3 regions of the Bradyrhizobium sp. LB13.1 genome follow, and region 3 is predicted to be linked to each of the others. Evidence: predicted binding sites of a transcription regulator. Region 3 holds the regulator's gene; each other region holds the start of a gene.
What was found. The regulator LexA, encoded in region 3, represses DNA repair genes until DNA is damaged. The targets are predictions, from matches to a motif close to TGTTCNNNNTGTGTTCNG.

Region 1 (7,478 bases), 3.0 Mb from region 3:
GGCGATTTGGCCTGGCACTCGGTGTCGCGAAACGTCGTGAAATCGTGCTTGCCGAGCAGGCGCTGCGCCGCCGCGTGCATCGCATCGGCATCGAGCCGGCGCGGCACGCGCCAGGCGTGGCCGACATCAAGCGCGAGATTGGCGCGGGTGTTGACGATGCGGTAGCGGTAGTGACGCTTCACGGCCGAGAAGCGCGCCTCGAAGGTATCAGGCACGATCTCCGCCTCGAGCACCGCAACCGGATGCGGGCGCAGATGCGCATTCAAGCCGTCGCGAAAACGGCCCTGCGGAAACTGCTTGTCGATATCGACATGCGCGACCTGGCCTCGCGCATGCACGCCGGCATCGGTGCGCCCGGCGCCGTGCACGCGCGCATCCGCGCCGGTCATCGCCTTGACGGCAGCCTCCAGCGCGCCCTGCACCGACGGCAGCGTCTCCTGCACCTGCCAGCCGAAGAACGGCGCGCCGTCATATTCGATGGTGAGCTTGTAGCGTGGCATCTTGTCCAGTTTCGCTGTCATCGTCCGGCTCGACCGGGCGATCCAGTACTCCGCAGCCTATCCGTTCGACCGAGAAGCCTCGGCGTACTGGATACCCCGCCTTCGCGGGGTATGACAGCGTCAGGTGAATTTGGCGCCGGTCTTCAGCGGCACGCCGCGCAGGAAGTCCGCGGCCTGCATGCGCGCCTTGCCTTCGCGCTGGAGCTCGATAAGGCGGACTGCGCCATCGCCGCAGGCAATGGTGAGGTGATCGTCGAGCACCTCGCCCGGCCTACCCGAACCCTTCGCCAATTCACAGCGCAGGATTTTCACGCGCGCGTTCTCGCTCACCCCGGTGAGCTCGGCCCAGGCGCCGGGGAACGGCGACAGGCCGTGGATGTGGCGCAGCACCTCGCGCGCCGGCCTGGTCCAGTCGATCCGCGCTTCGGCCTTGTCGATCTTGGCGGCATAGGTGACGCCGTCCTCGCTCTGCTGCTTGAGCTGAAGCCCCGCCGCGGGCGAGCGCGGCCATGGCGCGCACCATCAGATCGGCGCCGAGCCGGGACAGGCGGTCGTGCAGATCGACCGCAGTCATGGTGTCAGTGATTGCAAGGCGCTCGGCCATGGCAACGTCGCCGGTATCGAGTCCGACATCCATCTTCATCACCATCACGCCGCTCTCGGCATCGCCGGCCATGATCGCCCGGTTGATGGGAGCAGCACCGCGCCAGCGTGGCAACAGCGAAGCATGCAGATTGTAGCAGCCGAGCTTTGGCGCATCGAGGATCGCCTGCGGCAGGATCATGCCATAGGCGACGACGACGGCCGCATCGGCGTCGAAGGCACGAAATTCTGCCAGCGCCCCCTCGGTTTTCAACGTCTTCGGCGTCAGCACGGGAACGCCGAGTTTCCGTGCGGCCTCTTCCACCGGGGTCGGCTGCAATTGCAGGCCGCGCCGGCCGCCGGGCTTCGGCGCGCGCGTATACACGGCCGCGATGTCGTGGCCATGCGCGACGAGCTCGAGCAGCGTCGGCACGGAGAAATCGGGCGTGCCCATGAAGATCAGGCGGAGGGGCATGACAAGCACTCGGTACGTTCCCTCCCCCCTTGTGGGGGAGGGCTAGGGAGAGGGGTGCCACACGACGCGCTCTCTCGGTTTGAGCTTTCGCGGCACGCATTTGATTCGGATCATGGACAGACTTCCGCCTGGGCTACCCCTCTCCCCCGCCCTCCCCCACAAGGGGGGAGGGAGTGCAGGGGAGTACGAGGCAGCACTAAACCTCACTCCGCGCGCTTGGCGGCCTTCTCGAACTTCTTGATCACGCGGTCGCGCTTGAGTTTTGACAGGTAATCGACGAACAGCACACCATTGAGATGGTCGATCTCGTGCTGGATGCAGGTGGCGTAGATGCCTGCGGCGTCCTCCTCGTGCACCTTGCCGTCGAGATCGGTGAAGCGCACCCGCACTTTCGCGGGACGTTCGACCTCCTCGTAATATTCGGGGATCGACAGGCAGCCTTCCTCGTAGACCGACAGCTCCTCGGAGGAGGCGATGATTTCCGGATTGATGAAGACCCGCGGCTCGAGCTTGGTTTCGCCGTCCTGGTCGGGCTTGGCAAGGTCCATGGTAATCAGCCGCAACGGCTGCGCGATCTGGATCGCCGCAAGCCCGATGCCGGGCGCGTCGTACATGGTCTCGAACATGTCGTCGGCAAGCTTGCGGATCTCCGGCGTGACCTTCTCGATCGGCTTGGAGACCAGACGCAGCTGCTTGTCGGGCAGGATGATGATTTCTCTGAGGGCCATGGCCGCGATTTAAGCCGCGCGCCCGATGCGGTCAATCCGGCCCGGAACCCCGTTAACCTTCCGCTAACCATAAAACTTCAGGTTTCGTTAACCGTAAAAATTAACGGGGCATTTACCATAAATGTTCGCTATTCGTTCGTGCCGCGAAGCGAATCGGTTAGAAGCAGGGGCATGAACGAGATCATTTTCATGCTCGGCGACTGGCCGGTGCGCACCGTGGACGCGCTGATCGGCTTCGGCGCGCTCGTCCTCATCCTGATGGTGGCGATCGCCGTCGTGATCGCGCGCTCCGGTCGGCGCGGCGCGGAACTTGCGATCGCCAACGCCATCCGCGCCGACGAGCTCGAGGAGCGCCTGAGCCAAGTGCTGCACGCCCAGGGCGAGGCTTCGGGCCGGGTCGATGCCATGACCCAGACGCTCGCCGGCCGCCAGGCCGACATGGCGCGCGCGGTCAACGAACGGCTGGATTCGGTGACCCACCGCGTCGGCCAATCGATGGAAAACACCACGCGCAACACCATGGATAGCCTGCGCGCCCTGCACGAGCGGCTCGGCATCATCGACAGCGCGCACAAGAACCTCACCGACCTCACCACGCAGGTGACATCCTTGCGCGACGTGCTCGCCAACAAGCAGTCGCGCGGCGCCTTCGGTCAGGCGCGGATGGAGGCGATCGTCCAGGACGGTCTGCCGAAGGGGGCCTACGAGTTCCAGTTCACGCTCTCGACCGGCAAGCGGCCCGACTGCGTCGTGTTCCTGCCCGACCAGCGTCCGCTCTGCATCGACGCGAAATTCCCGCTGGAAGCGATGACTGCGCTGCACGATGCCCGCACCGACGAGGAACGGCGCGTCGCCACGCAGCGGCTGCGCGGCGACGTGATGAAGCACGTCAGCGACATCGCCGAAAAATATCTCGTCGCCGGCGAGACCCAGGAAATGGCGTTGATGTTCGTGCCATCGGAATCGGTCTATGCCGAGATCCATGACGGCTTCGACGATGTGATCCAGAAGGCCTATCGCGCCCGTGTCGTGCTGGTATCGCCCTCGCTGCTGATGCTGGCGATCCAGGTGATGCAGCAGATCATGAAGGACGCGCGCATGCGCGATGCCGCCGACCAGATCCGCACCGAAGTGATCAAGCTCGGCGACGACCTCGGCCGCCTCAGGGATCGCGTGGTGAAATTGCAGAAGCACTTTGCCGACGCGAACGAGGACGTGCGGCAGGTGCTGATCTCCGCCGACAAGATCGAGAAGCGCGCGGGCCGGATCGAGGAGCTCGATTTCAGCAAGACCGACGCACCCGAAGGCCCGCATCTGGTGACGACCGGCGCGCCGGAGCTGTTCCCAAGAAAGCTCCAGGCGGGGGAGTGACCTGTTCGGGACTGCCGCCACAATCTCGGCTGTCGTCGTCCGGCTTGACCGGGCGACCCAGTATTCCAGAGACGCCAAATGGGAACACGCAGCTACTACGTCTACATACTCGCTAGCAAGATCGGCGGCACCCTCTATATCGGCGTGACCAATGATCTCATCCGCCGGGTAGCGGAACACAAATCAAAGCTGATTGAGAGCTTCACAGAGCAGTACGACGTCATCAGGCTCGTCTACTTCGAGCAGTTCGATGATCCCGAGAACGCGATCAGGCGCGAGAAGCGACTCAAGAAATGGAAGCGAGCATGGAAGATCGCGCTGATCGAGAAAGACAATCCGGACTGGAATGATCTTTATCCGGAGATAGCAGGTCCCCCATAACCCCTGCCTCTGGAATACTGGATCGCCCGGTCAAGCCGGGCGACGACACCTCGCTTGTGGCCGCCAGAATCTGCTAACACCCTCCCATGACCGCACCCGACGCGACCTCTTCCGCCACCGCTGACGCGCCCTCCTCCTGGCGTGACAGCCTTGCCGTTTACCTGCAACCGCGGGTGCTGATCGTGCTGTTCCTCGGCTTCTCGTCCGGGCTGCCGCTGGCGCTGTCGGGCTCGACGCTGCTGGTGTGGATGCGGGAATCTGGCGTCGATCTCAAAACCATCGGGCTGTTTGCGCTGGTCGGCACGCCCTACACGCTGAAATTCCTGTGGGCGCCGCTGGTGGACGCGCTGCACGTGCCGCTGTTCACGCGCGCGTTCGGGCGGCGGCGCGGCTGGCTGCTGTTCTCGCAATCGCTGCTGATCGTCGCGATCCTGCTGCTGGCGCTCACCGAACCCCGCGCGTTCGCCGTTCTTCGTCGCGCTCGGCGCATTGCTGGTGGCGACGACCTCGTCGACGCAGGACATCGTGGTCGACGCCTTCCGCGTCGAGAGCCTGCCGGAGAGCGAGCAGGCCGCCGGCATGGCGTCCTATGTCGCGGCCTATCGCATCGGCATGCTGGTCTCGACGGCCGGTGCGCTGTTCATCGTTTCGGGTTTCGAGAGCACCGGCATCACCCGCACATCGGCCTGGATGTGGGGCTATGTAGTGATGGCGGGAATGGTGCTGATCGGGACGATCACCGCACTGGTCGCGACCGAGCCCGAGCAGTCGGTGCGGGCGGAAGCCGCGACGCAAACGGAGACCGCGTTCGCACGCGTGCTGCGCGCGGCGATCGGCGCCTTCTCGGAATTCCTGACGCGGAAGGACGCGCTCGCCGCGCTCGCCTTCGTCGTGCTGTTCAAGTTCACCGACGCCTTCTCCGGAACGATGACCGCGCCGTTCGTGATCGACCTCGGCTTCTCCCGCAACGACTATGCGGCAATCGTCAAGGGCGTCGGCCTCGCGGCGACGCTGATCGGCGGCTTTGCCGGCGGCTTCGTCGCGCGGCGCTATTCGCTTGCGACCAGCCTCTGGATCGGCGGCGTGGTGCAGGCGCTCGCGAACCTTTCCTTCTCCTGGCTGGCCTTGGTCGGCACCAGCCAATGGGCGCTCGCCTTCGCCATCACAGCTGAGAATTTCACCAGCGCCATCGGCACGGTGATCTTCGTCGCCTATCTTTCGGCACTCTGCCAAAACCCGCTGCACACAGCGACGCAATATGCGCTGCTCACCGCGCTTGCCGCGGTGGGGCGGACCTATCTCTCATCAGGCGCCGGCTTCGTGGCGGATACGACCGGCTGGCCGCTGTTCTTCGTGATCTGCATGCTGGTGGCGATCCCGAGCCTAGTGCTGCTGGTCTGGCTGCAGAAGCGCGGGCACTTTGACGCGCTGGGCCCGATAAGGGTTTAGTCTCGAACGCAATCGTCATTGCGAGCGAAGCGAAGCAATCCAGACTGCCGCCGCGAAGACAGTCTGGATTGCTTCGTCGCAAGAGCTCCTCGCAATGACGACGGAGGCCCTACTGCTTCTTGATCAAACTCCACTTCGTGATCACGGCTTCGCTCATCTGGCCGGGATCGCTGGCGCAGGCGATTTCGTCGACCTTGACCGAGATCTCCTTGCCGGCGAACGTCTTCAGCTGTGCGGCCTGCGCGTCGCCGCTGGGAACGAGCTGGAAGGTTTCGGGCCCGGTCTCGAGATTGCACAGCCCGCTCGGCGGCGGCAGCCGGCGCGGTTCGGTGGTGATCTGGTAGGTCGCAACCCGCTTGCCGACGTTCTTGACGTCGCGCACTTTCATCGTGTTCAGCTCGCCCGAGAGCACCTCGCCGGCATTGATCAGCTTGCCGGGCTTCGCCGGCGGCGGAGCCCCGTCATCCTGCTGCGCGGAGATAGCCGGTGTCCCCAGCGTCATCATCGTTGCGACCAAAGCCCATCGTGTGGCGAAAAGTTTCGTCATGTCGTTCGTTCCGTAAGTCTGGATGGCTAGAACAAGGTGCGCTGCCGCATCGCGGCCGATAGCGTACCTTCATCGAGATAATCAAGCTCGCCGCCGACCGGCACACCATGCGCGAGCCGGGTTACTTTTACGTTGGCGTCCTGAAGCAGGTCGGTGATGTAATGCGCCGTGGTCTGGCCGTCGACGGTGGCATTCAGCGCCAGAATGACTTCATGCACCTGCGTGTCATGCGCGCGCGCCACCAGCGCCTCGATGGTGAGGTCCTGCGGGCCGACACCGTCGAGCGGCGACAACGTCGCGCCCAGCACATGGTAGCGCCCTTGAGTGGCATTGGCCCGCTCCAGCGCCCAGAGATCGGCAACGTCGGCGACGACGACGATGATCGAGGGATCGCGCTTCGGATCGAGGCAGACCGTGCAGGGACTTTGCGTGTCGATGTTGCCGCAGGTCTTGCAGACCTGGACCTTGTCGAGCGCGACCTGCATGGCCGAGGACAGCGGCATCATCAGCGCTTCGCGCTTCTTGATCAGATGCAGCGCCGCACGCCGCGCCGAGCGCGGACCGAGGCCCGGCAGCCGCGCGAGAAGCTGGACCAGCCGCTCGATTTCAGGACCCGCAACAGCGCCCATACTATTGGCCGAGCATCCCCGGCGGCAGGCTGAGCCCGCCCGTGAGCGCCTGCATCTTCTCCTGCATGGCGGCTTCCGCCTTGCGGCGGGCGTCACCGAACGCGGTGACGAGCAGATCCTCGAGCACCTCGCGCTCTTCGACCTTCATCAGCGAGGGATCAATCCTGACGCCCTTGACGTCCATCTTCGCGGTCATGCGCACGGCGACGAGACCGCCGCCGGAAATGCCCTCGACCTCGACGTTGGCGAGTTGGTCCTGCATCTCCTGCATCTTGGATTGCAGCTGCTGCGCCTGCTTCATCATGCCGAAAATATCGACCATCGGTGCTGTCCTTGGAAAGCTAGGCTCTAGAGATCGTCGCCGTCGGAACCGTCGGGCGGATCGTCACTGCCATAGTCGGCGTTAATATCGGATGCCGGCGCCTCGGGGGCAAGCCTGCGGACTTCGACGACCTTCGCACCCGGAAAGCGCGACAGCACCTCCCGCACGCGCGGATCGGCCTCCGCAGTGCGCGCATGTTCCTGCTTGGCCGCCTGGTTCACCGACCGCAGCGTCGGCTGGCCTTGCTCGTTGGAGACGATCACGGTCCAGCGGCGCCCGGTCCACAGCTCGAATTTTCGCGCGAGGTCGGAAATCATGGTCTTGGAGGCGTTGGGCTCGAGCGCGACTTCCAGCCGGCCCTCCTCGAAACGGACGAGACGCATGTCGCCTTCGAGCGCGCCCTTGATCATGAGGTCGCGCCTCTGGCCGGCGAGCGCGACGAGCTGGGTGAAGCTCGTGATGCGCAGCGCGGGCGTCGCGCCTTGCGGGTCAGC
Region 2 (7,478 bases), 1.6 Mb from region 3:
GTTCCTCGAAAAGCGCCTCAAGCTGAAGGTCAACAAGGCCAAGAGCGCGGTTGCCAAGCCGAGCGTCCGCAAGTTCCTGGGTTTCAGCTTCACAGGCGGGAAGGAGCCGCGGCGGCGTATCGCACCGCAGGCGATTACCCGCTTCAAAGCGAGAGTCCGGGAGCTGACGCGACGCACGTGCGGACGAAGCCTCGAACAGATCGCCAAGGAGCTGTCCACTTACCTTGTCGGCTGGCGCGGATACTTCGGCTTCTGCCAAACCCCGTCAGTGTTGAGCGCACTCGATCAGTGGATCAGGCGGCGGTTGCGCGCCATCGCCTGGAAGCAGTGGAAGCGTGGTCGCACTCGCTTTGCCGAACTGCGACGCCGTGGTGTCGGCCGGGATCTGGCGGCTCAAACTGCCGGCAGCCCACATGGCCCTTGGCGGTTGGCGGCGAGCCCTGCGCTTAACATTGCCTTGCAAACTGTCTTCTTCAGGTCACTCGGCTTGGCTTCCATCGCGGCTCCGAGACCCGCATAATCCACCGAACCGCCGTATACGGACCCGTACGTACGGTGGTGTGGGAGGGGCGACGCCGCGAGGCGTCCCCCTATCCCGATTGAGTGACGTGATCAGCTTCAGAAGATCCGCGAGAAGATCACGTACAGCGTGCCCGACAACAGGATCGCGACGGGCAGGGTCAGCACCCAGGCCATCAGCATGTTCCTGATGGTGGCGACCTGGAGACCCGAACCGTTCGCGGCCATGCTGCCGGCGACGCCGGACGACAGCACGTGGGTCGTCGAGACCGGCAGGCCGAACATGTCGGCGGCGCCGATCGTGGCGGCGGCGACCAGCTCGGCAGAGGCGCCCTGCGCGTAGGTCAGGTGGGTCTTGCCGATCTTCTCGCCGACGGTGACGACGATGCGCTTCCAGCCGATCATGGTGCCGAGGCCGAGCGTGATCGCAACTGCGACCTTCACCCAGGTCGGGATGAACTTGGTCGCGCTGTCGAGGCCGCCCTTGTACGCGTTCAAGGTCGCGACCTCGTCCTTGTTGAGGTCGTTTTCCTTGTCCTTCATCAGGAAGCGGATCGCTTCCGAGGTCAGGTACATGTCGTTGCGGGTGTTGCCGACGACTTCCGCCGGCACCTTGTTCAGCGAGCCGTATTTCGCAACCTGGTCGCCGACATCCTTCACCAGCACTGACAGCGAAGGGTAGGTGCCTTCGCTGATGTGATGCGAGGTGACGTACTGCGTCACCGCAGGACGGGGGTCGCCGATAATCGCATGACCGGCGCCCTTGGCCGTAACCACCTTGGAGGCGGCATCCGAGACCTTCGCGAACTGGGCGACCTGCGACTCCGGCAATGCGCGGTTAAGCGCATAGGCGGTCGGCACGGTGCCGATCAGGATCAGCATGATCAGGCCCATGCCCTTCTGTCCGTCGTTCGAACCATGGGCGAAGCTGACGCCGGTGCAGGTCAGGATCAGCAGGCCGCGAATCCAGATCGGCGGGGCTTTGTTGCCCTCAGGGGCGGCATAGAGCGCCGGGTTCTTGATGATCATCTTGAGCAGTAGCAGCAGGCTTGCGGCGCAGACGAAGCCGACCAGCGGCGACAGCAGGAGCGCATAGCCGATCTCCGTGGCCTTGCCTCAGTCCACGCCCGAGGTGCCGTCGCGGCCGCGCATCAGCGCGTTCGCCACGCCGACGCCGATGATCGACCCGATCAGCGTGTGCGAGGAGGAGGCCGGCAGGCCGAAATACCAGGTGCCGAGGTTCCAGAGGATCGCGGCGATCAGCAGCGCGAACACCATCGCGAAACCGGCGCTCGAGCCGACCTGCAGGATCAGCTCCACCGGCAGCAGCGAGACGATGCCGAACGCGACAGCTCCGGTCGACGTCAGCACGCCGAGGAAGTTGAACAGGCCGGACCACATCACTGCGAATTCCGCCGGCAGCGAGTGGGTGTAGATCACGGTCGCAACCGCGTTGGCGGTGTCGTGGAAACCGTTGACGAATTCGAAGCCGAGCGCGATCAGGAGCGCAACGATAAGCAGGATATAGGGCAGGTAGCTCGTGACCCTGGTACCGGTCGCATCGACATCGGAATAGATGCTGTAGGCCACATAGAGCAGGCCCGCGGCCAAGATGCCGAAGAACAGGATCATCGTCAGCGGATTGAAGCCCTTGTCGAGATTTGGCCGCGAGGCCGGCTGGATCGGCGCGGGAGGGGCTACCGCGTGGTCGAATGCAACATCGGTCATGTCTGGACGCCCCTTAGCTCTGTAAGGGCTATTGTCCCCGATGGATTTGAAGGCTGGATGACAAGCGGCGCATGAAACGCGTTTTCCCGCCTGTATTTAGGCGGCGCGCGCCGCTTTCTTCTGCAGACTAGCGGCGATTTTTAGATCTTCGACAAAGCGCTGATATTCAAGCACCTTGGCTTCCGGATCGGGCAGCCGGAGCAAATAGGACGGGTGCACCGTCACCAGGGCCTTGTGACCGTCGGGAAGGTCGATCAGCCGGCCGCGGGTCTTGCCGATCGGGGTGATCTTGCCGAACACGCTCTGCGCGGCAGTCGCGCCCATCGCGACGATGAGATCGGGCTGGATTACGGAGACTTCCCGCTCATACCATTGCCGGCAGGCCTTTATCTCCGGCGTATTCGGCTTCTGATGCAGGCGGATTTTGCCGCGCGGCACGAATTTGAAGTGTTTCACCGCGTTGGTGACATAGACCTTCTTGCGGTCGACGCCGGCTTCCGCCAGTGCCCGGTCCAGCATCTGGCCGGCCGGACCAACGAAGGGATGGCCGGCGAGATCTTCCTTATCGCCGGGTTGCTCGCCGACCAGCATGATATTGGCGGACTTCGGGCCTTCGCCGAATACGGTCTGCGTCGCGTCCTTGTAGAGCGGGCAGGCGCGGCAATGCGCAGCCTCCTCGCGGAGCGCTTCGAGATCGTCGGTGGCGGACTTACGTTTCATCGGAGCCTCCGGTCGCTTATGAGGCTTGTGTGGATCGGTTGCGGCATTGGCGATCATGGCGCCGGTCATGCGTTCGGCGTCCTCGATCAGAGGCTTAATGATCGACGCCTCGGGCAGGTTCCTCCAGTATTTCTTCGGCATCTCGGCCTGCATCGCCTTCACCTTGAGGCGGGCCGGATTGAAGATGCTGGCGTAGTAACGCCGCCAGGTTTCCTCCAGCCGATCTTCGCCCGGCGCCTCGCTCTTGCTGACGCCAGAGGTGAACGAGAGCGCGTGGCCGTCCCAATGTGCGCAGAGATCCGGCGTCAGGATCGACCATGGCATGTCGGCAAAACGTTTGGCGAAGAACGGCGCGGCGAGCTCGACGATATGATGCTCCGGCTCGAACCAGGCGACGTAGTGTGCTTCGCGTTCCCGGCCGATCTCACGAAAGCGCACGAAGGCGTGCATCTTGTGCCCGTCGCGATAGACCGCCTTTGCCATGGCCGTGACTTGCGCGACATCTGCATCGGTCGCGACCTCGATGAGGTCGTGATTGCCCTTCAGCCGAAACAGCAGGCGATAGAGGATCGAAAAACGCTCGCCATCGCGATGGAGGATCGCGGCCTTGGCGAGTTCTACGAATTTTGCCGGCACGTTGAAGGTGCCATTGCCGCCCTCCGGCAGCGGAGACGGCGGGGGCGGCGCGAACAGCTCCGCTTCGCCGCCCTGCACGGCCCAGGTGATATCGGCCGGCTTCACCTGATGAAGCACGAGCGCACGCGCGGCTTTGCGCCAGCCGTCGAAATCGGTTTCGGTGTCGAGGGTGATGTACTGCATCAGAAGCCAAATCCCAGTTGCGTTGCCTTCGGCTTGAACCGTTCGATCAGCCGTGCCTCGTCGAGGCGATGCGGCGTGGGCCGGTGATCGCTGAGGACGATGAACGGCAGCGCCTTGTTACGGGGCACATGCAGCCGTGCGAGATCGGAGACGCGGATGGTGGTCGTGCGCCGCGTCGCGATGATGCGCTCGACCGTCTTGGTGCCGAAGCCCGGCACGCGCAACAATTCCTCGCGGCTGGCGCGGTTGACGTCGAGCGGGAAGCGGTCGCGGTGGCGCAGCGCCCAGGCGAGTTTTGGATCGATGTCAAGCGGCAGCATCGCGCTGTCGTCGACGATCTCGCCGACATCGAAGCCGTAGAACCGCATCAGCCAGTCGGCCTGGTAGAGTCGGTGCTCGCGCAGCAAGGGCGGCGCGCGCAGAGGCAGCGCGCGGCTGGCGTCGGGGATCGGGCTGAACGCGGAATAGTAGATGCGCCTCAGCCTGTATGAGCCGTAGAGATTGGCGCTGGTGTGGAGAATGGTGTGGTCGGAGGCCGCGTCGGCGCCGACGATCATCTGCGTGCTTTGGCCTGCCGGCGCGAAGCGCTGCGGTCTGGCTTTCGTTTTCGCGCTACGGTTTTCCTCGGCCTCGTCCAGCTTCAGCCGCAGCCGGCCCATGGTGCGGCGGATCGCGCGCACGTCTTTCTCGGGCGCGAATTGCTGCAGGCTCGCCTCTTCCGGCATCTCGATGTTGATGGAAAGACGATCGGCATATTTGCCGGCCTCGGAGATCAATGCATCGTCGGCCTCCGGGATTGTCTTGAGATGGATGTAGCCGCGGAAGTGATGCTGCTCGCGCAGTTTTCGCGCGACGCTCACCACGTGCTCCATGGTGTAGTCGGGGCTGCGGATGATGCCGGAGGAGAGAAACAGCCCCTCGATGTAATTGCGCCGGTAGAAGTCGAGCGTCAGCTTGACCACCTCGTCGACGGTGAAGCGGGCGCGCGGCACGTTGGAGGAGGCGCGGTTGACGCAATAGAGGCAATCGTAATTGCAAGCGTTGGTCAGCAGCACCTTGAGCAGCGAGATGCAGCGGCCGTCCGGGGCATAGGAATGGCAGATGCCCATGCCGGGCGCGGTCGAGCCCATGCCCTTGCCGTCGCTGGAATCCCGCCTTTCGGTGCCGCTGGAGGCGCAGGACGCGTCGTACTTGGCGGCGTCTGCCAGAATCTCCAGTTTGCGTTGCACGTCCATGTGTGAATCCCTTTGATTCTGCTCATGAATCCCGAAGAGTCCCAATTCGATTGACTCCTGGGGCGCCGTTAGCTTTATATTAGAACATACCATGAACAATTGAGCCAGCCGTTGGTTCTCTTTTGAGAGCACCGGCAATCATCCCTGAAGGAGCGGCGAGCATGCAGAGCGCGATCAGCAAAAGTGGTCGCCGGTTTTGCGTCCGATCGCGCTCTTCTTTTTAAGAGGGCGCATGATCTTGTCGCCAAACCGCTCACACTTTGGCGGATCATGCGCCACCGCACGAACAAGCGCGCTTGCGACCTTGCGCGGCCAGATCGAGCGCATCGAGACGGCGGAGGTCGTGCATCAGCGCGATCGCGTCGCGCTTGGTCACGGCGCGGCCGACGGCGCGTTGAAGGGCGGGCTCGCGCGCGCGGCGATCCACGAGGTGTTTTGCGAAGGGCGTCAGGGCGCGGCCGCGACGGGCTTTGTCACGGGACTTGCGGGGCGCGTGACGGCGCGCAAACCGCTGCTATGGGTGCGGCAGGATTTTTCAGACATTGAAACCGGCGCGCTGTCGATGAGCGGGCTCGCCGAGATCGGTCTCGATCCGCGCCGCATGGTGATGGTGCGCGCCGCCGATGTGGAGAGCGCGCTGCGCACCTCGGCCGATGCGCTCGCCTGCGATGCGCTGGGTGCGGTCGTGCTCGAGCTCTGGGGCGAAACCAGGCAGTTCGATCTCGTGGCGAGCCGCAAGCTGACGCTGGCCGCGCAATCTTCAGGCGTGACTGGCCTGTTGCTGCGGATGGCCGCGCAACCTTTGCCATCGACCGCGGAGACACGATGGATGCTGCGCGCGGCGCATTCGCCGCCGGGGTCGGTGTGGAGTGCCTGGGGCGCGCCGCGCTTCGATGCCGAGCTCCTGCGCAATCGTCATGGCCCGTGCGGCCGGTGGATCATGGAATGGAAATGTGATGAGTGCCAGTTCTCTGAACCGCCGGCGTATCCTCAGCCTGTGGCTGCCGCGCCTGCCCATCGACCGGATCCAGCGGTTCTTTGGCAACGCCGGACTGCATAAAAGCAAAGCGTTTTCAAGCGAAGTGGGGACCGGTTCGCGTGAAGAAAACGCGTCAAACCAAAAAGACGAGCCCAGCATCGTCGTTGCCAAGGACAACAGCGCGCTGGTGATCCATGCGCTGGACGAGGCCGCCGAGCGTCTCGGTCTGTATATCGGCCAGCCCCTGGCCAATGCCCGGGCGATGTGTCCGGATTTAAAGGTGTTCGACGCCGATGTCGTGACCGATGCGAAGACGCTCAGCGACATCGCCGACTGGTGCGATCGTTTCACGCCGCTGGTGGCGCTCGATCCGCCGCACGGGCTGTTTCTGGACATCACCGGCTGTGCGCATCTGTTCGGCGGTGAGACTGCGTTGTTGCAGACCCTCGTCCGTGCCCTCGATCGCCAGGGCTTTGCCGTCAGCGCGGCGATCGCCGGCACCTCGGTTTGCGCACGCACGCTGACGCGCCAGGTCACGGGCACCATCGTCGCCGATGGCAGGGAGGCGGCGGCGATCAGCCGGTTTCCGGTGTCCGCGCTTGGTGCGGGCGAGGCCATCACCACGGGCTTGCGTCGCGCCGGCCTGAAGACGATCGGCGATGTCGCCTCCCGCGAGCCACATGAAATCACGGCGCGGTTCGGCGCGCGGTTCTCCACGCTGCTCGCGCATGCGCTGGGGCAGGGCGATGCGCCGATCAGCCCGCGAAAGCCGCCGCCCGATTACATCGTGGAAAAACGCTTTGCCGAGCCGATCGCCACCGACACCATGATCGCGATGACGCTGTCGCGGCTCGCCGACACGCTGATTGCGGCGATGGAGAAGCAAGGCAAGGGCGCGCGCCGGCTCGATGCCGCCTTCTTCCGTACCGACGGCGCGGTGCGCGCGATCATGGTCGAGACCGGGCGTCCCGTGACGCGAAGCGCCGTCGTCGACCGGTTGTTCCGCGAGCGCCTCGACGCGCTCGCCGATCCGCTGGATCCCGGCTTCGGCTTTGACATGGTGCGGCTGTCGGCGAGCCGCACCGAGATCGTGGTGCAGGAGCAGCGCGATCTCGACGCCCATGTCCACGACAATGACGAGCTCGCCGCGCTGATCGACCGCATCGCCGCGCGCATCGGCGGAAAGCGCGTCGTCGTGCACCTGCCGCAGGACACCCATATCCCCGAATGTGCGGTGCTGGCCGCACCGGCGCAGCATCATCTCGCCGTGGCCATGCAGGCCGAATGGCCCGCGCGCACCGAGAGTGAGCCGCCGCTGCGTCCCTTGCGGCTGTTCGACAAGCCCGAGCCGGTCGTGGTTCCGTTCGCGACCGTGCCCGACGGCCCGCCGCATCAATTCACCTGGCGCCGCGCGCAGCATGCGGTGGTGCGGGTGGAAGGGCCTGAGCGCATCGCCATGGAATGGTGGCGGCAGGACG
Region 3 (7,478 bases):
GATCATTCGGCGACAGCGCGCGTTGCGATGTGGGGCGGGCGCGAGATCGCGATGCTGTTCATGGCTTCGCTGATCGCGGGACTTGCGACCACGCCCTATGCCGCTTTCCACTTCCACCGCGTCACCCCGTTCGGCGTGCTCGCCAATCTCGGTGCGATGCCGGTGGTCTCGGCGCTGGTGATGCCGGCGGGGCTGCTCGGGCTGCTTGCGGCTCCCTTCGGGCTCGATAGCGTGTTCTGGTGGCTGATGGGGATCGGCATCGACTGGATGGTCGTGGTCTCGCGCTGGGTCGCGGCATTGCCGGGCGCGATCGGCCGCATCCCGGCTTTCGGCATCGCGCCGCTGATCGCGGCGAGCCTGGGGATCATCGTGCTGGGCCTGTTGCGCACGCCGCTGCGCTGGTCCGGCGTACTGGTGCTGCTGGTCGCGATTCTCTGGGGGCTGTCGGTGCGGCAGCCCGACATCCTGATTGCCGGGGATGGCCAGAGCGTCGCGGTGCGGGGCAAGGACGGACATCTTCACCTGATCAAGACGAGCAAGGATAGCTTTTTGCTCAAGGAGTGGTTGGCTGCCGACGCCGATCCGCGCGATGCCGCCAGCACCTCGCTGGCGGCCGGCGTGTCTTGCGATGAATCCGGCTGCGTGACGCCGCTCGCCGATGGGCGGCTGGTCGCGCTGGCACTGCGCATCGACGCGCTGGCGGACGATTGCAACCGCGCCGCGCTGGTGGTGACGGCACGTCCCGCGCCGCCCGATTGCGCCGCGATGGTGGTCGATCGACGGCGGCTCGCGAGCCAGAGCGCGCTGGCGCTGACGCAGCGTGGTGACGGCTTTGCAGTTCAGGCGGTGAGGGAAAGAGGCACGAGCCGTCCCTGGTTGCCGGCCGGCGCAGGCGAAGGTGATTTCGACGGCAGTCTTGCGCCGAAAAAGATCCCGCCACGCAGCAAGGACGCAACGCCGGCGGAAATCGATTTGCAAGCCGACGATTAATCGGATCGTGCGGAGAGATGCAGTGGGCTGGTGCATCCGATCGGATTCGCTGGACGCAAACCACACCACCTCGCCGGCCACGGCCGGCGATTGCAAATCAATCCTGGCCTCCGATCCCGTGGCCGGAGGGCGACCGTGTCAGCCGATCGGCAGGCGCGTGATGGTCGGCTGCCTGTCGGCCATGATCTGCGGCTTGTGCTCGCGCTCGCCGGCCGGCAGCGTCACCGGCAGTTGCAGCACGGTCGCGCGCTGTCCTTCGACAAGCTGGGTCACCAGCACGTATTTGCCGTCGGGGAATTCGATCGCGTCATGATGGCGGTCGGGAATGTGCGGATCGATCTTGCCGAACTTGCCGACACGGGAATTGATCGTGCGTGTCCAGATCCAGCGATTATCGTAGCGGATGTTGTCGGCGAAGGCGAGCTCCGTTCCCGGCAGCAGGCAGACGGCCACAGTCGGATCGGCTGCGGACGCAAAACCACGCGTCGAGGTGCCGCGGAAGGTTGTCGTGACGACCGTCTCGCCGACTTCGGCGGGGCGCGACGCGATGGCATGCAGGCTGTAGTCACACATCGGGTGCTCCTCATGCTGGGATAGCAACCGGCGTCTCTTATCGAGGCGCAGGCCCCTATCAGAGTGGAAACACACAAGCCTCTGCTTGGTTATGGGCAAATCTGCGGCTGGTTTCCGCACGCCGCGATCACATTATCTTTCCCGAATCGGCGAGGAACAAAGCCTGCTCCTGGGCATTTCGGTCGCGCACGTCAGCGGCCGGAGATGCCCTTGCGCATGACGTCTCCTCAAACCGGAACGCCGCGAAGCCTCTGGGATGCTTGGTGCGGCGTGTCGAGGATGGGCCGCCGGAGAAGCGGCCGGATAATCTGTGCAGAACCAGGATGACTATCCAGCCGGAGCGGGCAATCCGTCCACTCCAATTGGTATTGCGTGACTGCCGTACGGGCTCAGTACTTTCGGTACAGCCCGATCAGCTTGCCCTGAATTTTTACCCGGTTCGGCGGCAGGATGCGCACCTCATAGGCGCCGTTGGCGGGCTCGAGCGCGATCGATGCGCCGCGGCGGCGGAAGCGCTTGAGGGTTGCTTCCTCGTCGTCGATCAGCGCCACCACGATGTCGCCGGTATCGGCGCTCTCGTTGCGCTGGATCAGCGCCATGTCGCCGTCGAGGATGCCGGCCTCGACCATGGAATCGCCGCGCACTTCGAGCGCGTAGTGCTCGCCCGAGCCAAGCATGTCAGGCGGTACGCTGATAGTGTGGCTGCGGGTCTGCAACGCCTCGATCGGTGTGCCGGCCGCAATCCGGCCCATCACCGGCACCGCGACCGGACGTTCACCATCGTCCGCGGGCAGGCTGGAGCTCGCACGTACCTTGCCGAGATTGCCCTCAATGACGCTCGGCGTGAAGCCGCGGCGGCTGCCGGCGGCGGCCTGGAGCTCGGGCAATTTGATGACCTCGATCGCACGGGCGCGGTTGGGCAGGCGTCGGATGAAGCCGCGCTCCTCGAGCGCCGTGATCAGGCGATGGATGCCCGACTTCGAGCGCAGGTCGAGCGCATCCTTCATCTCGTCGAAGGAGGGCGGCACGCCGCTTTCCTTCAGACGTTCATTGATGAACCGCAGAAGCTCGTATTGTTTGCGCGTTAACATCTCGACCAAAGTCTCCCGGTTGATGTCGTTCGATTCCGAGACGCTGAATTCAGCAATAAGCCGCTACACGCTCGAAACAAATCATGAACGGACACTATATGTTCGATATGTGTTCCGCAACTGCTTAATTTACCGTGAACAGAGCGAAGTTCGCGGAACATGCGTTGTCGGGGCGCTCACACGGGGAGCCGCAACACCTCGCAAGGTGTGCCTGCTTCGGCTTTCGGCGCGAACGGTGCGCGCACGAGAAGTACCTGTGCCGCAGCGAGATTCGCAAGCAGCGAAGAGTCCTGATGGTTGACGGGAAGGGCAACGCGCGTGCCGTCGTCGCGCTCCTCCAGATGCGCGCGCAGATAGTCTTCCCGCTGGTCGTTGGCGCCGACGTCGCGGCCGAGCACGGCGCGCTCGCGGCGATGGTGAATCACTGAACGGCCCGAGAGAGCGCGAATCAGCGGCACCAAGAACAGGAAAGCGCAGACGTAGGACGACACGGGATTGCCCGGCAGGCCGATCACCTCCATCGCGCCGAGCCGCCCGTGCATCATCGGCTTGCCCGGCCGCATCGCGATCTTCCAGAACGCCATCGTTATGCCTTCGTCCCTCAGCGCCTGCTGGACCAGATCGTGGTCGCCGACCGATGCGCCGCCGGTCGTGATCAGGATGTCGGCTCCGCTCTCGCGGGCGCGTCGAATGCCGACGGTGGTGGCCTCCAGCGTGTCGGTGGCAATACCGAGGTCGATGGTCTCGGCGCCCTCGCTGCGAGCGAGAGCGTGCAGGGCGTAGCCGTTGGAATAGACGATCTGGCCGTGACCGGGCGTGGTGCCCGGCATCACCAGCTCGTCGCCGGTGGCGAGGATCGCGACCTTCGGACGTCGGCAAACGGAGAGGTGCGGGTGATTCATCCCGGCCGCAAGCGCGAGGTCGCGCTCGGTGAGACGGCTTCCCTTGCGCAGGAGCACGTCGCCGTCACGGAAATCGACACCGGCGGGCCGGATGTGCCGTCCGGCGATCGCGGCTTCCTTGATCGTGATGCGCTTGCCGTCGGCGACCGTGTCCTCCTGGATCACGACGGCGTCGGCGCCGTAGGGAACGACGCCGCCGGTGAAGATCCGCACGGCCTCGCCGGCGCCGACTGTTCCCGCGAACGGCCGACCTGCCGCGACCTCGCCGATGACGGTGAGCTTCGAATCGATCGTCGCGGCATCGGCCGCACGCACCGCGTAGCCATCCATCGCCGACATCGCCTGTGGCGGCTGCGTGCGCCGGGCCGCGGCGTCGCGCGCGAGCACGCGATGGTAGGCTTCGTCGATGGCAACCATCTCTTCGGGCAGCGGCTCTGCACCCGCCAGCACCGCGGCAAGCGCGTCAGAAACCGGCATCAAGGCCACGGCGAAAACTCCTGCTCGGCACGTTCGGGCGAATGTTCCGCAAGTCTTCTAGCCGAGCGCGGGCGCAGAGGCAAAAACAGCTGAGCGGGGACAGTCATCCCGCTGCTTCACATTGTTCTGGAAGGCAAGATCAAGCCCGTCGCGGCATGATCCGAGGAACGAGACAGATCGGCAGGAGAGTGACCATGGCAGGGACGAGATGACGACCGCCCCGGCCAGCACCGATCAGGTCGCTGTCTGCTCGGGACTTACGTCGGGCGCCTTCGGCCCCTGATCCTTGTCGGGAAGCGGATCGGCCTGGGATTTCAGGTCGGCGGCCTTGCTCACGAGCTTGGCGGAAAGGGCCGAGTCTGAGGTTGTCCTGGCGAATTCAAGAAGAAGAGAGGCCTGCTTGGTGAGGTAGGTCTTGCCCAACACGATGATGCATCCGTCCGTAGAAGTCCCAACGGACTCAAGAGTCCGGAGGGTGGCATTCCGTTCCCGGAACTCTGTCTAAAAATGCACAAAGTGTTTTGGTTCCTCGTCCCCGGGGTGAAATTGTTCCGGATCGGCAGGTCGGCTTGCCTGGCAATGTGCTGGGGCGGGCGGTCAAATCCCCAGCGCCTTGAGGGCGATCCCGACGTCACGCGGCGAGATCACATGCACCGCCGTCATGCCGCGCGCCCGCGCGCCTTTGATGTTCTCGGCAAGATCGTCGAAGAACACGATACGCTCGGCGGGCACGCCGATCGCAGCAATGACGTGGTCGAAGGCCTCCGCATTCGGTTTGCGCAGGCCGATGCTGGACGACAAATACAGCTCGCGGAAATGGCGGAGGACGTCGGCATATTCCTTCGAGAAATAGTCCACGTGCGGCCGGTTGGTATTGGAGAAGACGTAGAGCGGCATCTGCTTCGCTGCCCGCGGCAACAGCTCGGCGATATCAGGCATTTCGCCGGTGAAGATCGCGTTCCAGCCTTCCAGGAACTGCGCGTCCGAAATGCCGATTCCGAGCGAATCTCGCAACGAGGCGAAATAGTCCTCGTCACTGAGCTTGCCCACCTCGTGCAGCCGATAGGCTTCGCTGTCCCGCACGTAGCGCGCGACGATGGCATCGGGCTCGCAGCCAGCATGTCCCGCCCAGCAGGCGATCGCCTTGGAGAAATCGATATCGAGCACCACGCGGCCGAGATCGAACAGAAGCGCATCCGCGCTGCCGGGAGAGAGCGATGTCATAGCGTCCTTTCACTCAGTATCGATATGGCTCGTGGTCGAACAGCGGAAACGCGCTGAACACGCTCGGCGCGTTGGTTGCGGTCGCTGCATGGAGGCAGGATTTGTCGACCTCGGCGAACGAAGTCGCACCCAGCAAGCCGAGGCAACGCAGCACTTCGTCCTCGAGCAGCTCCAGCATGCGCGCCACGCCGGCTTCGCCGGCCGCCGCCAGTGCCCAGCATTGCAGCCGGCCGATGCCGACGAGGTCGGCGCCCGCCGCGATCGCCTTGACGATGTCGGTGCCGCGACAGACACCGCCATCGACCATGATTTTGGCGCGGCCCTTCACTGCATCGACGATCTCGGGCAGCACGTGCATGGCGCCGCGACCGTGATCGAGCTGACGGCCGCCATGGTTGGAAACGTAGATCCACTCGACGCCGTGATCGATCGCGATCAGCGCGTCCTCTGGCGTCGCGATGCCCTTGAGGATCAGCGGGATCTTGAACTTGTCCTTGATCATCTTCACCGTCCGCCACTCCAGGCCCTTCTGGAAATCGCCGCCGGTGGCGCGCAGGCGGCTCTCGCGAACGTACCGCTTGGCGATGTCACGCTCGCGACGGCTGTAATGGGCGGTATCGACGGTCAGGCAGAAGGCGGCATAGGCGTTCTTCTCGGCCCGGCTGACAACGTCGGCGACGAAGGCATCGTCGCCGCGCACATAGAGCTGGTAGAGGCGCAGCGCGCCAGGTGCCGCCTCGGCGGTCTTCTCGAGGCCGGGCTCGGACACCGAACTCAGCATGTGCGCCGCACCGAAAGTGCCGCAGGCGCGTGCCACGCTCGCCGCGCCATCCGGATCGAAGATTTCGAGCGCGCCGACGGGGGCGAGCACCACCGGCAGGCGCATCTTGCGGCCGAATTGCTCGACCGAGCCGACGACCTTGCTGACATCGCGCAGCACGCGCGGGCGGAAGGCGATTTCGTCCAGCGCCATGCGGTTGCGACGCATCGTGGTCTCGGTCTCGGCGGCGCCGACGATGTAGTCCCAGGCGTTCTGGTTCAGGTTGGCACGCGCCTTGCGGATGAATTCGTGCAGGTTCTGGAACGGCTCGGCGCTGGCGCCGAGTTCGACGTTCCTCTCCGGCCGGGTGCGGGGCGCGTCATTCATTGTTGTCCTCCCGAGAATTTGAACTCTTATTGTCATCGCCTATCGTGTCCGGCCCTCCAAAACCATCCTAAAATCGCATAGCTGCGAGGCGTGGGCCGGCGGACCGATTCCCGTCTTGCGCGAAACGGTTTCGGAACGTTGCCAAAAGTTTAGGCTCGGGCGAAGGGATTTTTTACGGTCTAGCCGCCGGCGTGGTATCTCGGCCTTGAAGAAACCAGAATGGTATTGTGAACAGCGGGCTGGATCGCCATTTGCATGGCGCAGCCGAAGCCCAAAGCAAAAAGGCCTGTCTATCCATGCGGAAAACCCTGCTGTTCCCCTTGGGCGCGCTCACCGGCGCGTGTCTGACCCTTTTGGTAGCCAGTCCGCACGGCGGCGTATGGGCAGCACGGGCGGCAGCGAGCGCGGATGACGCCTATTCCCAGCTCAATTTGTTCGGCGAAGTATTCGAGCGGGTGAAGGCGAGCTATGTCGAGAAACCCGACAATGCCAAGCTCATCGAAGGTGCGATCACCGGCATGGTGACCGCGCTCGATCCGCACTCGCGCTACATGAACGACAAGGCCTGGACCGAGATGCAGGAGACCACCTCCGGCGAGTTCGGCGGGCTCGGCATCGAGGTCACGATGGAGGATGGCCTCGTCAAGGTCGTCTCGCCGATCGACGACACTCCGGCGTCCAAGGCCGGCATCATGTCGGGCGACCTCATCAGCAAGATCGACGGCGACGCCGTGCAGGGCATGACACTCGAGCAGGCCGTCAACAAGATGAAGGGCCCCGTCGACACCCAGACCAAGCTCACGATCGTGCGCAAGGGGGCCGACGCCCCGCTCGACGTCGCGATCAAGCGCGAGATCATCCATGTGCGCCCCGTCCGCTTCCACGTCGAGAACGGCGATATCGGCTATATCCGCGTCTCCTCATTCAACGAGCAGACCACCGACGGCCTGAAGAAGGCAATCGCGTCGATCTCCAAGGACATCCCGCAGGAGAAGCTCGTGGGCTACGTGATGGACCTGCGCAACAATCCGGGCGGATTGCTCGACCAGGCCGTGTCGGTGTCGAGCGCGTTTC

Region 1: a site for LexA is predicted at 2,408-2,425, ahead of ACVWYI_RS37250 (DNA recombination protein RmuC). Genes of this name have one in related genera too.
Region 2: a site for LexA is predicted at 5,102-5,119, ahead of ACVWYI_RS14560 (putative DNA modification/repair radical SAM protein). Genes of this name have one in related genera too.

Annotation. Positions count from the first base shown of each region.
Region 1 is NZ_JBSRYQ010000001.1:7,661,188-7,668,665, forward strand. Features, by position in the region: gene truA (tRNA pseudouridine(38-40) synthase TruA) at 1-500, opposite strand, end outside; partial or broken gene fmt (methionyl-tRNA formyltransferase) at 621-1,557, opposite strand; gene def (peptide deformylase) at 1,761-2,285, opposite strand; gene ACVWYI_RS37250 (DNA recombination protein RmuC) at 2,457-3,656, shown strand; gene ACVWYI_RS37255 (GIY-YIG nuclease family protein) at 3,735-4,037, shown strand; partial or broken gene ACVWYI_RS37260 (AmpG family muropeptide MFS transporter) at 4,124-5,486, shown strand; gene ACVWYI_RS37265 (hypothetical protein) at 5,596-6,033, opposite strand; gene recR (recombination mediator RecR) at 6,060-6,662, opposite strand; gene ACVWYI_RS37275 (YbaB/EbfC family nucleoid-associated protein) at 6,664-6,984, opposite strand; gene ACVWYI_RS37280 (DNA polymerase III subunit gamma/tau) at 7,011-7,478, opposite strand, start outside.
Region 2 is NZ_JBSRYQ010000001.1:3,082,438-3,089,915, forward strand. Features, by position in the region: gene ltrA (group II intron reverse transcriptase/maturase) at 1-520, shown strand, start outside; partial or broken gene ACVWYI_RS14550 (inorganic phosphate transporter) at 619-2,247, opposite strand; gene ACVWYI_RS14555 (UdgX family uracil-DNA binding protein) at 2,344-3,786, opposite strand; gene ACVWYI_RS14560 (putative DNA modification/repair radical SAM protein) at 3,786-5,021, opposite strand; gene ACVWYI_RS14565 (ImuA family protein) at 5,416-6,081, shown strand; gene ACVWYI_RS14570 (Y-family DNA polymerase) at 5,978-7,478, shown strand, end outside.
Region 3 is NZ_JBSRYQ010000001.1:4,685,602-4,693,079, reverse strand. Features, by position in the region: partial or broken gene ACVWYI_RS22340 (ComEC/Rec2 family competence protein) at 1-990, shown strand, start outside; gene ACVWYI_RS22335 (hypothetical protein) at 1,129-1,563, opposite strand; gene lexA (transcriptional repressor LexA) at 1,953-2,654, opposite strand; gene ACVWYI_RS22325 (molybdopterin molybdotransferase MoeA) at 2,831-4,042, opposite strand; gene ACVWYI_RS22320 (hypothetical protein) at 4,268-4,459, opposite strand; gene ACVWYI_RS22315 (HAD family hydrolase) at 4,631-5,257, opposite strand; gene ACVWYI_RS22310 (alpha-hydroxy acid oxidase) at 5,271-6,404, opposite strand; gene ACVWYI_RS22305 (S41 family peptidase) at 6,701-7,478, shown strand, end outside.